DNA from 3 places in the Scandinavium sp. UTDF21-P1B genome. Region 3 is predicted to be linked to each of the others. Evidence: predicted binding sites of a transcription regulator. Region 3 holds the regulator's gene; each other region holds the start of a gene.
What was found. The regulator PurR, encoded in region 3, represses purine synthesis genes. The targets are predictions, from matches to a motif close to CANGCAAACGTTTGCNTG.
Positions count from the first base shown of each region.

Region 1: the regulator PurR is predicted to act here: its motif matches at 1,760-1,777, upstream of cvpA (colicin V production protein).
Region 2: the regulator PurR is predicted to act here: its motif matches at 1,376-1,393, upstream of AB1287_RS02465 (nucleoside-specific channel-forming protein Tsx).

Region 1 covers NZ_JBFLVD010000017.1:157,648-160,927, forward strand. The annotation lists gene purF (amidophosphoribosyltransferase) at 1-1,182, opposite strand, end outside; gene cvpA (colicin V production protein) at 1,216-1,704, opposite strand; gene dedD (cell division protein DedD) at 1,994-2,707, opposite strand; gene folC (bifunctional tetrahydrofolate synthase/dihydrofolate synthase) at 2,697-3,280, opposite strand, start outside.
Region 2 covers NZ_JBFLVD010000005.1:158,464-161,743, reverse strand. The annotation lists gene AB1287_RS02470 (M24 family metallopeptidase) at 1-251, shown strand, start outside; gene AB1287_RS02465 (nucleoside-specific channel-forming protein Tsx) at 353-1,237, opposite strand; gene AB1287_RS02460 (DUF3251 domain-containing protein) at 1,547-2,089, opposite strand; gene nrdR (transcriptional regulator NrdR) at 2,233-2,682, shown strand; gene ribD (bifunctional diaminohydroxyphosphoribosylaminopyrimidine deaminase/5-amino-6-(5-phosphoribosylamino)uracil reductase RibD) at 2,686-3,280, shown strand, end outside.
Region 3 covers NZ_JBFLVD010000010.1:120,625-123,904, forward strand. The annotation lists gene punR (DNA-binding transcriptional activator PunR) at 1-888, shown strand, start outside; gene purR (HTH-type transcriptional repressor PurR) at 906-1,931, opposite strand; gene AB1287_RS06230 (YnhF family membrane protein) at 2,225-2,314, shown strand; gene AB1287_RS06235 (MFS transporter) at 2,485-3,280, shown strand, end outside.

The DNA of each region.
Region 1 (3,280 bases), on a different contig from region 3:
AGCCAGATAAACTCTCTTCGCCCCGGCTTCGCGAGCCATCTCAATGATTTGCTCAGAAGTGGTACCACGCACGATGGAGTCATCCACCAGCAGCACGTTTTTATCGCGGAACTCAGCGCGGTTAGCGTTCAGCTTACGACGCACGGACTTACGGCGCAGCTGCTGGCCTGGCATGATGAACGTGCGGCCCACGTAGCGGTTCTTCACAAACCCCTGGCGGTACGGCTTGTTCAGGATACGGGCGATCTCCAGCGCGATATCGCAGGACGTTTCCGGGATAGGGATCACCACGTCGATGTCCAGATCTTCCCATTCACGCGCGATCTTCTCACCGAGTTTGGTCCCCATATTCACGCGTGCGCTGTAGACCGAAATTTTGTCAATGAACGAGTCCGGGCGTGCAAAGTAAACGTACTCGAACAGGCATGGATTGCTCACCGGGTTATCAGCGCACTGGCGAGTAAACAGTTGCCCTTTTTCGGTGATGTAAATCGCTTCGCCCGGCGCGACGTCGCGCAGGAATTCGAAACCAAGGGTATCAAGCGCGACGCTCTCAGACGCCACCATATATTCGATGCGTCCATCGCCGATGTCGCGTTTACCGAGCACCAGCGGGCGAATCCCGTTCGGGTCGCGGAAGGCAACCATGCCATGACCGATGATCATCGCCACGCAGGCATAAGCGCCGCGGATCAAGCGGTTGGTGGCGGCAATTGCCGCAAAAATGTTATCGGCTTCCAGTGGATAATGGCGGAAGTTATCCAGCTCGCTGGCGAAAACATTGAGCAGAATTTCAGAATCGGAGGTGGTGTTGATATGGCGGCGCTTCTCTTCAAACAGCTTCTTGCGCAGCTCGTGGGCGTTGGTCAGATTGCCGTTGTGCGCAAGCGTGATGCCGTAAGGCGAGTTAACGTAGAAAGGCTGCGCCTCGGAAGCGCTGGAGCTGCCTGCAGTGGGGTAGCGGACGTGACCGATCCCCATATTGCCCTGCAGGCGCTGCATATGCACGGCGCCAAACACATCGCTCACCAGGCCGTTGGCTTTACGCAAACGGAAGCAGTTGTTTGCATCAATGGTGATGATGCCCGCGGCATCCTGCCCACGGTGCTGAAGCACCGTTAACGCGTCATAAATCGACTGGTTTACCGGCATAACACCGGCGATACCGACAATACCGCACATACGTCATTTTCCTCGTTCAGAACTCCCCAAAGCTTATGCTTTGGGCAAGAAACTCGACGAGCTTTGCAGATAGTCAAAGAACATTCTGATGACGACGCTGAACTGCGGGATCAGCTGTGACTTTTGCCAGTCATCGCTTTTTGAAAAGCCGGTAAAGGTGTCGAGGAAGAACAGAATGGCGGCAACGATAAGCACTCCACGCAGCGCACCAAAACAGATCCCAAGCACCCTGTCGGTTCCCGACAGGCCCGTCTTTTCAACCAGCGTACCGATAACGTAGTTAACGATAGCGCCGACGATAAGCGTCGCGATAAACAGTACCGCGATAGCAATCCCGTTTCGAACCAGTTCGTCTTCAAAGCCCGTAAACCAGACAGACAGGTAAGTGTAGTAATGACTGGCAACAAAGAAAGCACAACCCCAGGTTACCAGTGACAATGCTTCACGAACAAAGCCGCGGATAAGGCTTACCAGACAGGAAAAACCAATCACCGCAATAATGGCGTAATCAATCCAGACCATAGTCGTCCCACGATTTTACGCCCTGTCGTCCAGTTCGGGGCGCATTCTAACAGAAAAAGAAAACGTTTGCGTAGGGATTTCCTTTCCCCGCCCAAATAAAAATGGCGCTGAAAAAACGTTCAACGCCACCTGAGTTTTTAGCCTTATAAGGGCTAATTCACTCCCATCGACGGCTGCCGATGATGTCTCCTGCTTTCACTTTTGCCGGGCGGAACTACGTTTGCCCGACCTATGGTTCAGCCCGTTTTTGTCGGCCGGACAAGCTTTAGCGCCATCCGGCAATTCAACCTCAGTTCGGGCTGTACCCCATCACCACGCCGTTCAGCCCGGAAAGCTGATTCAGTTCGCCAAGCGAGCCTTTCATCTTATCTTTCGACGCATCCGGCCCAACCAGAATTCGGGTAATTTTACCCTGTACCGGCGTGGACGGCGCGGTAAACACGCGATAGCCCGCCCCGCGCAGCTTGCCGACGATTTCGTTTACTTTATCGGCATTTTTCAACGCCCCCAACTGCACAACATAAGCTTTGCCCGTTGGTGCTGGTTTATCCGCTGCGACAGATTTCTGTGGCGCCGGCGGAGCCTCTGCGGCAGCGGCAAGCTGCTGGCTGGTATTATCACGCTGAGGTTTTGGTGGCGATTGCACCTGCAGCTTTGGCGCCACCGGTTTTGGCTTCGGCTGCGGCACGGGCTGTGCGGTCTCGTCCATCTCATTACCGCTGTTATTGGCCGCATAGCGCGACGCATCCAGCGACGGTGCCGCCGCATCACCGGCCCTAACTTCTTCCGCCGCCCCTTCCGGTGGCTGAGAAGGCAGCGCCTGCGTCACGGCGGGCAGCATATCCGGCTCGTCTTTGTCTCCAGGCTTTGGCACCAGCGGAATCGCCGCGAACTCATCCTGATAATGCTTTTTCTGACCATCCAGCAGACCCGGAAGCACAATAACGCCCAGCGCCACCAGCGCAATGGTTCCGACTAAACGATTCTGAAACTTACTCGCCACCGGCTCTCCCCGCGTCCATCTCATCCATTACATGGGCTACCGTATGGAATGAACCACACACCAGCACCGTATCTTGCGGACGTGCATCCGCCATCGCGGCATGCCACGCCTGCGCTACAGTGGCATAGACTGCGCCATCCCGCAAATGTTCCACAAGCTGTTCCGCCGTGGCGCCGCGCGGCCCTTCCAGCGGCGCGCAATACCAGCCGTCCACCACGTCAGACAGACATGCCAGCGTTCCGGCGATGTCCTTATCATGAAGCATACCAATGACCGCCAGCGTGCGCCCGGCGGCAGGCTGCATTTTGAGACGTTCGGCGAGATAAGCCGCCGCATGCGGATTATGCGCCACGTCCAGAATCACCCGCGGAGATTCACTCACAATCTGGAAACGCCCCGGCAGCATCGCATTCCTGATACCTTCCCGGATCGCCTGCTCGCTCACATCGAGCCCGCTCGCGCGTAGCGCCGCCAGCGCCGTTGCGGCATTGGGCTGTGGCACCAGAGGCAGAGGCAAATCGTTTAGCGTGCCCTGTGCGTCTCGGAATGCCCAACCGTTGCTCTGTACGTCAT
Region 2 (3,280 bases), on a different contig from region 3:
ATATTATTCCCTCCCGCGCGGGTTATGCGGGGGCAAGCATTGAGGACACCGTGGCGCTGGCCGATGAAGCGCTGCGTCAACAGCTTGCTTCTGAGTATCCGCAACTTTGGGCGCGAGTTCAGGCAAGGCGTGAGTGGATCCAGAGAGAAGTGGGGATTAACTTACCGGAGTGCGTGCTGCCGTTTTCCAATACCGTTGGGTATTTGCGCCCGTGGCTGTTGGATCAGAGTAACGCGTTGAGTCTGAGGTAATAAAAAAAGCCGGGTGGCCGCAATGCCCACCCGGCCTGTGGTTCATATCAGGATTGACTTCTGTAGGCCCGGCAAGCCTGCGCCGCCGGGCATCACGCTTATCAGAAGTTGTAACCCACGACCAGATAACCACCCCAGCCGGTTGAACGGACGCTGAAGTCGCCGTTGCCGAAGTTCAGGCTGGCGTCGTCGTTCCACTGGCCGCCGTTGTGCCAGTAACGGGCAACTACGGAGTAGTGCCAGTGATCGTAGTTCAGCGCCAGGATGTGGCTGGAGGCGATAGAGTTATTGGTACGTGCCTTGTTGCCGTTATTGTCGCGGAAGCCAATGTCGCCGAGCTCAGAACCCCAGTCAAAGTTGGTGAAGCCGATATAGCTCAGCTGGCCGCCCCACAGCTGGGTGATTGGCACGAAGTATTTCACCTTGAAGCGGTAGCCGTCCCACTCGTTCTGGTTTTCTGCACCGTAGTTTTGCCATTGGTATTTTGCATAGACGTTCATGGACAGGCTCATTGGCAGGCCGGTGTCGATATCCGTACCCAGGCCCATATACCAGGTGCTCTGACGACCCGAGGCGTTGCGGCCCATATCGTAGATGTAGTTGTTGGCGAAGTACCACTCTTTGAACGGGCCGAAGCTCAGATCAGCACCGGTCAGCTTATCGATGGAGAAGCGCGGTTCAATTTCCATAAACAATGGAGAGCCGTGGTTCCAGATACCTTTTGCGTCGGTGTTGCCACCGAAGAAGACGGGTGCATCCATATAACCATAGAAATCGAACCAATCTTTCTTGGCGAAGGCTTCGTATTCCAGATAGGTATCGTTACGGATCTGTGGTCCGAAACGGGTGTGATAGCTTCCTACCACGTTGACACTCTGGTGCCACCAGTCAGAAACGTATTCAGGTTTGCTGTTTTCTGCTGCGCCTGCGGTGAAAGATGTAGAAAGAGCGAGCACTGCACTGGCTGCAAGTAATGTTTTTTTCATCATGATGCCACTTGTTGAAATCCCTCGCGGGGAGTGAAAAGAATCGCCGGAGCGTTTCTAAATGTAACGGTTTTCTGCGAGGCCTATTATAAGAATCATTGCTCACAAAAATATGTGGTGTTTCACAGTTTTCTCAAGTACGTAATCGATTGCGTTCACGTTTGCGTACATTGTCGGCGGGGATTGTACGGATTATCGTAAATGTTTCCAGGGTTTTCTGAAAAACGGAAAAGATTGCAGAGGGTGTCGAAAGATAAGCGGAAGGAGTCAAACGTTGCCGGATAACGGGCGCTATCCGGCCATAAAGGATTACTGCGGCGTGACGGGCTGAATATCGTGGATGCGCACAAATACCGGCTGTTTGGCATCACTGCCGCTCAGCTGCAGCGGAATGTCCACATCGCTCGGGGCCAGAACGCTGGCCGGAGCGTTGATCAGCTGGTTTTTAACGTTCACTTCCTGGAAGCTATCGGTGGTGCCCTGAATCACGCCCCACTCGACTGTGCCGCTAAATGCGGGGAGCGGATCGTTGGATTCGCCCTGAATACGCAGCGTGGCGCGCAGGCCATCGGCGTTTGGCGCAATATTAATCAGCGACATTTTCAGGGTGCCAATCTGGCTTTCCAGACGTGCTGGCGTATGAGAGCCCGGCAGCAGATAGACGCCGCTTGCCGATTTGGCGTTCAGCGAATTTTGCTGGGTGATTTTCACCGTTTCCTGATTGAGCTTACTCATATCCTGATTCAGCGCGCTGACGCTCTGCTGCATCTGGTGAATTTCGGTTTGCTGTGCACAGGCGCTCAGGGTAAACAGGCTGCCCAGCGCGAGAAGTCGAACGAAACGTCTTGTCATCATGAGGATCCTTGTAGGGGTCTGCCGGGGATAATGGTAGCAGGAGAGGGGATTATTCCTCACGGGGGATTGTCTCAAAATGACGGCTGAGTGCGGGTCGTGGTAAAATAGAAAGATGTCACACTTCTTCGTCAGGACGCGCCATGCATTGCCCATTTTGTTTCGCTGTAGATACCAAAGTGATCGACTCCCGCCTGGTCGGGGAAGGATCCTCCGTACGCCGCCGCCGCCAGTGCCTGGTGTGTAACGAACGCTTCACCACCTTTGAAGTGGCAGAACTCGTTATGCCGCGGGTGGTGAAAAGTAACGATGTGCGTGAACCGTTCAATGAAGATAAGCTGCGCAGTGGTTTACAGAAAGCGCTGGAAAAACGCCCGGTGAGCTCAGATGACGTCGAGATGGCGGTCAATCACATTAAATCTCAGCTTCGTGCAACAGGCGAACGTGAAGTACCGAGCAAGCAAATCGGTAATCTGGTGATGGAACAGCTCAAGAAACTGGATAAGGTCGCCTACATTCGTTTCGCTTCCGTCTACCGCAGCTTTGAAGACATTAAAGAATTCGGCGAAGAGATCGCCCGCCTACAGGATTGACCGATGCAAGACGAAATGTACATGGCGCGAGCCCTGCAGCTGGCCGCTCTGGGGCGTTTTACCACGCATCCTAATCCACGCGTCGGCTGCGTTATCGTGAAAGACGGCGAAATCGTCGGGGAAGGGGCACACTATCGTGCGGGGGAACCTCACGCGGAAGTGCACGCTCTGCGCATGGCGGGCGAAAAAGCCAAAGGCGCAACGGCCTACGTTACTCTCGAACCGTGCAGCCATCATGGCCGCACGCCGCCGTGCTGCGAAGCGCTCATTACTGCAGGCGTCAGTCGCGTCGTGGCCGCGATGCAGGATCCTAACCCTCAGGTGGCCGGGCGTGGGCTGTATCGTTTGCAGCAGGAAGGCATCGAAGTCAGCCACGGGCTGATGATGAGCGAAGCAGAAGCGCTCAATAAAGGCTTCCTGAAGCGTATGCGCACCGGCTTTCCGTATATTCAGCTCAAGCTGGGCGCATCCCTCGATGGCCGTACGGCAATGGCGAGCGGTGAAAGCCAGTGGATAACTTCCCCGCAGGCACGCCGTGACGTGCAGCGTCTGCGCGCCGAAAGCCACGCAATTTTAACCACCAGCGCCACGGTGCTGG
Region 3 (3,280 bases):
GTGGTGGATGCGGTCGCCCGCAACGGAAGCTTTAGCGCGGCAGCGCAGGAGCTGCACCGCGTGCCTTCAGCGGTAAGCTACACCGTGCGTCAGCTCGAAGAATGGCTGGCAGTGCCGCTGTTTGAACGACGTCATCGCGACGTGGAGCTCACCCCCGCTGGCGTCTGGTTTTTGAAGGAAGGGCGGTCTGTTATCAAAAAAATGCAGATCACCCGTCAGCAGTGCCAACAGATCGCTAACGGATGGCGTGGCAATCTGGCCATTGCCGTGGATAACATCGTGCGCCCGGAGCGTACCCGGCAGCTGATTGTCGATTTCTACCGTCATTTCCAGGACGTGGAGCTGTGCGTTTTCCAGGAAGTGTTCAACGGCGTCTGGGATGCACTGTCGGACGGGCGAGTTGAGCTGGCGATCGGGGCAACGCAGGCGATTCCGGTCGGTGGACGCTATGCGTTTCGCGATATGGGCATGCTGAGCTGGAGCTGCGTGGTGTCGAATCAACATCCTCTGGCTCAAATGCCGGGACCGCTGAGCGACGAGGTGTTGCGCAACTGGCCTTCTCTGGTGCGCGAGGATACCTCCCGCTCTTTGCCTAAGCGCATCACCTGGCTGCTGGATAATCAGAAGCGTATCGTGGTGCCGGACTGGGAATCTTCTGCAACGTGCCTTTCGGCAGGGCTGTGCGCCGGAATGGTGCCAACGCATTTTGCACGGCCTTACATCGATAGCGGCGAGTGGGTGGCATTGGATCTTGAGAACCCGTTCCCGGATGCGGCATGCTGCCTGACGTGGCAGCAAAATGATATGTCCCCGGCCCTGAGCTGGCTGCTGGAGTATCTTGGGGACAGCGAAACGCTAAATAAAGAGTGGCTGCAGGAGCCGGATTGACCGGCTCCGCACAGAGATTAGCGGCGGTAATCGCGGAACGGGCCGTCTGCCACTGAACGGCGCTCGATCAGGCGTGGGTGGACCTCAATGGACTGTGACTCTTCGCGCTTGTTGACGATTCGGTCCAGCAGCATATCGAAGGCGGCTTCCCCAAGGGAATCCTTTGGCTGATGGATGGTGGTCAGCGCTGGGGTGAAGAAGCGAGCGTTGCGCACGTTGTCATATCCGATCACCGAAATATCCTGAGGCACGCGAAGGCCGTGTTCATCGGCGGCACAGAGTGCGCCCATCGCCATGATGTCACCGCCACAGAAGACCGCGGTAGGGCGTGGCTGTTGCGCAATCATCTGCTGCATGGCGCGGTAGCCGGATTCCGGTTCAAAGTCGCCCTGAACGATCCAGTTTTCCGGCACGGTAATTTGCGCTTCTTCCATGGCTTTCATGAATCCGGCCAGACGGCCAGCGCCGGTGTTGCGCTCCATTGGGCCTGGGATCACGCCGATATCGCGGTGGCCGCGTTCGACCAGGTAGCGCCCGGCAAGATAGCCGCCCTGGAAAGCGTTATCGATCACCGAGTCGGTGAAGTCGGCTTTGGCTTCACCCCAGTCCATCACGACCATCGGAATATGGCGATACTCTTCCAGCATGTCGAGTACCGGCTGCGGATATTCAGAACACATCACCAACAGGCCATCGACGCGCTTTTGCGCCATCATAGAGAGATAAGCACGCTGTTTTTCCAGGTTGTTCCAGGCGTTGCCAAGAATCAGGGTATAACCCTTTTCGAAACAGTTTTTTTCAACGGCTTCAATGATTTCCGCAAAATAAGCCGCTTCACTGCTGGTGGCCAGCAGGCCAATAGTTTTGGTGTGATTGACCTTCAGGCTGCGCGCTACGGCACTTGGGGAGTAGTGCAGCTCTTTGATTGCCGCCCACACGGCGTTGCGTGTTTCTTCTGCGACAAAACGCGTCTTGTTAATAACATGTGACACGGTTGTAGTGGAAACGTTTGCGCGCTTCGCTACATCTTTAATTGTTGCCATTCGTTCTCACTCCAGACCCTTTCCTTACGCCTGATGACCGGCACGTAAACGTTTGCCTTTACACACCCTTAACACAATTCATTTGAATTGCGGTACGCCGGGATACGACACAGGACGACAGGAGGGGGTCAATGGCTGGTACGCTTTTAAATTAGCGTGGAATTTTGTCTGATTCTGAGGCAAAGGGGAAGAGAAAAATCGCTATGGCTCTAAAACCTGGAAGATTTTCAGCCTGAAGTGTGCAAAAATGAGCAGGCTCACTTTTGTTGTGGGGATAAAAAGGAGAATAATTGATGAGTACCGACCTGAAGCTCTCTCTGATGACCACTGTGATCGCTCTGGCACTCATTGTCGCCGCCGGGCTGACTGCGGTGTTACACTGATTTATCCGGAGGGAGAGTCCTCTTCCTCCATCACCACCCCCGTCTGATTGTTACCAAATTAGCAAAAATCTTTTGCCATTTTGTTTACTTCTGTTTTTTTGTGATTGATGTCATGCTTTTGACTTCTGTTGTCGTGCCCTTTACTGGAAAGGGTTAACCGGAGTCGTAACATGAAAATCAATTTTCCACTGCTGGCGTTGGCAATCGGCGCATTTGCTATCGGCACTACCGAGTTCTCGCCCATGGGGCTATTGCCCGTTATCGCTAAAGGCGTGGATGTTTCGATTCCCGTAGCAGGCATGCTGATCAGCGCTTACGCAATCGGTGTGATGGTTGGCGCGCCGTTAATGACTCTGCTGCTGTCACATCGCGCTCGCCGCAATGCGCTTATCTTTCTGATGGCGATTTTTACGCTCGGCAACGTGCTGTCGGCTATTGCACCGGACTACACCACATTATTGCTCTCTCGCATCATCACCAGCCTTAACCACGGTGCTTTCTTTGGTCTGGGATCTGTTGTGGCCGCGAGCGTGGTGCCCAAACACAAGCAGGCGAGCGCGGTGGCAACCATGTTTATGGGGCTGACGATTGCCAATATCGGCGGTGTACCGGCAGCGACCTGGCTGGGTGAAACCATCGGCTGGCGTATGTCATTCCTGGCAACGACCGGTCTGGGCGTGGTGGCGATGATGAGCCTGTGGTTCTCATTACCAAAAGGCACCGGTGGTGAACGTCCGAATGTGAAGCAGGAAATGTCCGTGCTGATGCGTCCCCAGGTTTTATCTGCGCTGTTAACCACCGTTCTGGGCGCTGGCGCGATGTTTACGCTTTACACTTATATCGCACCGGTGCTGCACAACATTACCTCAGCGTCGCCGCTGTTTGTTACGGCAATGCTGGTGCTGATTGGCGTTGGGTTCTCCATCGGTAACTATCTGGGTGGTAAGTTTGCTGACCGCTCGGTGA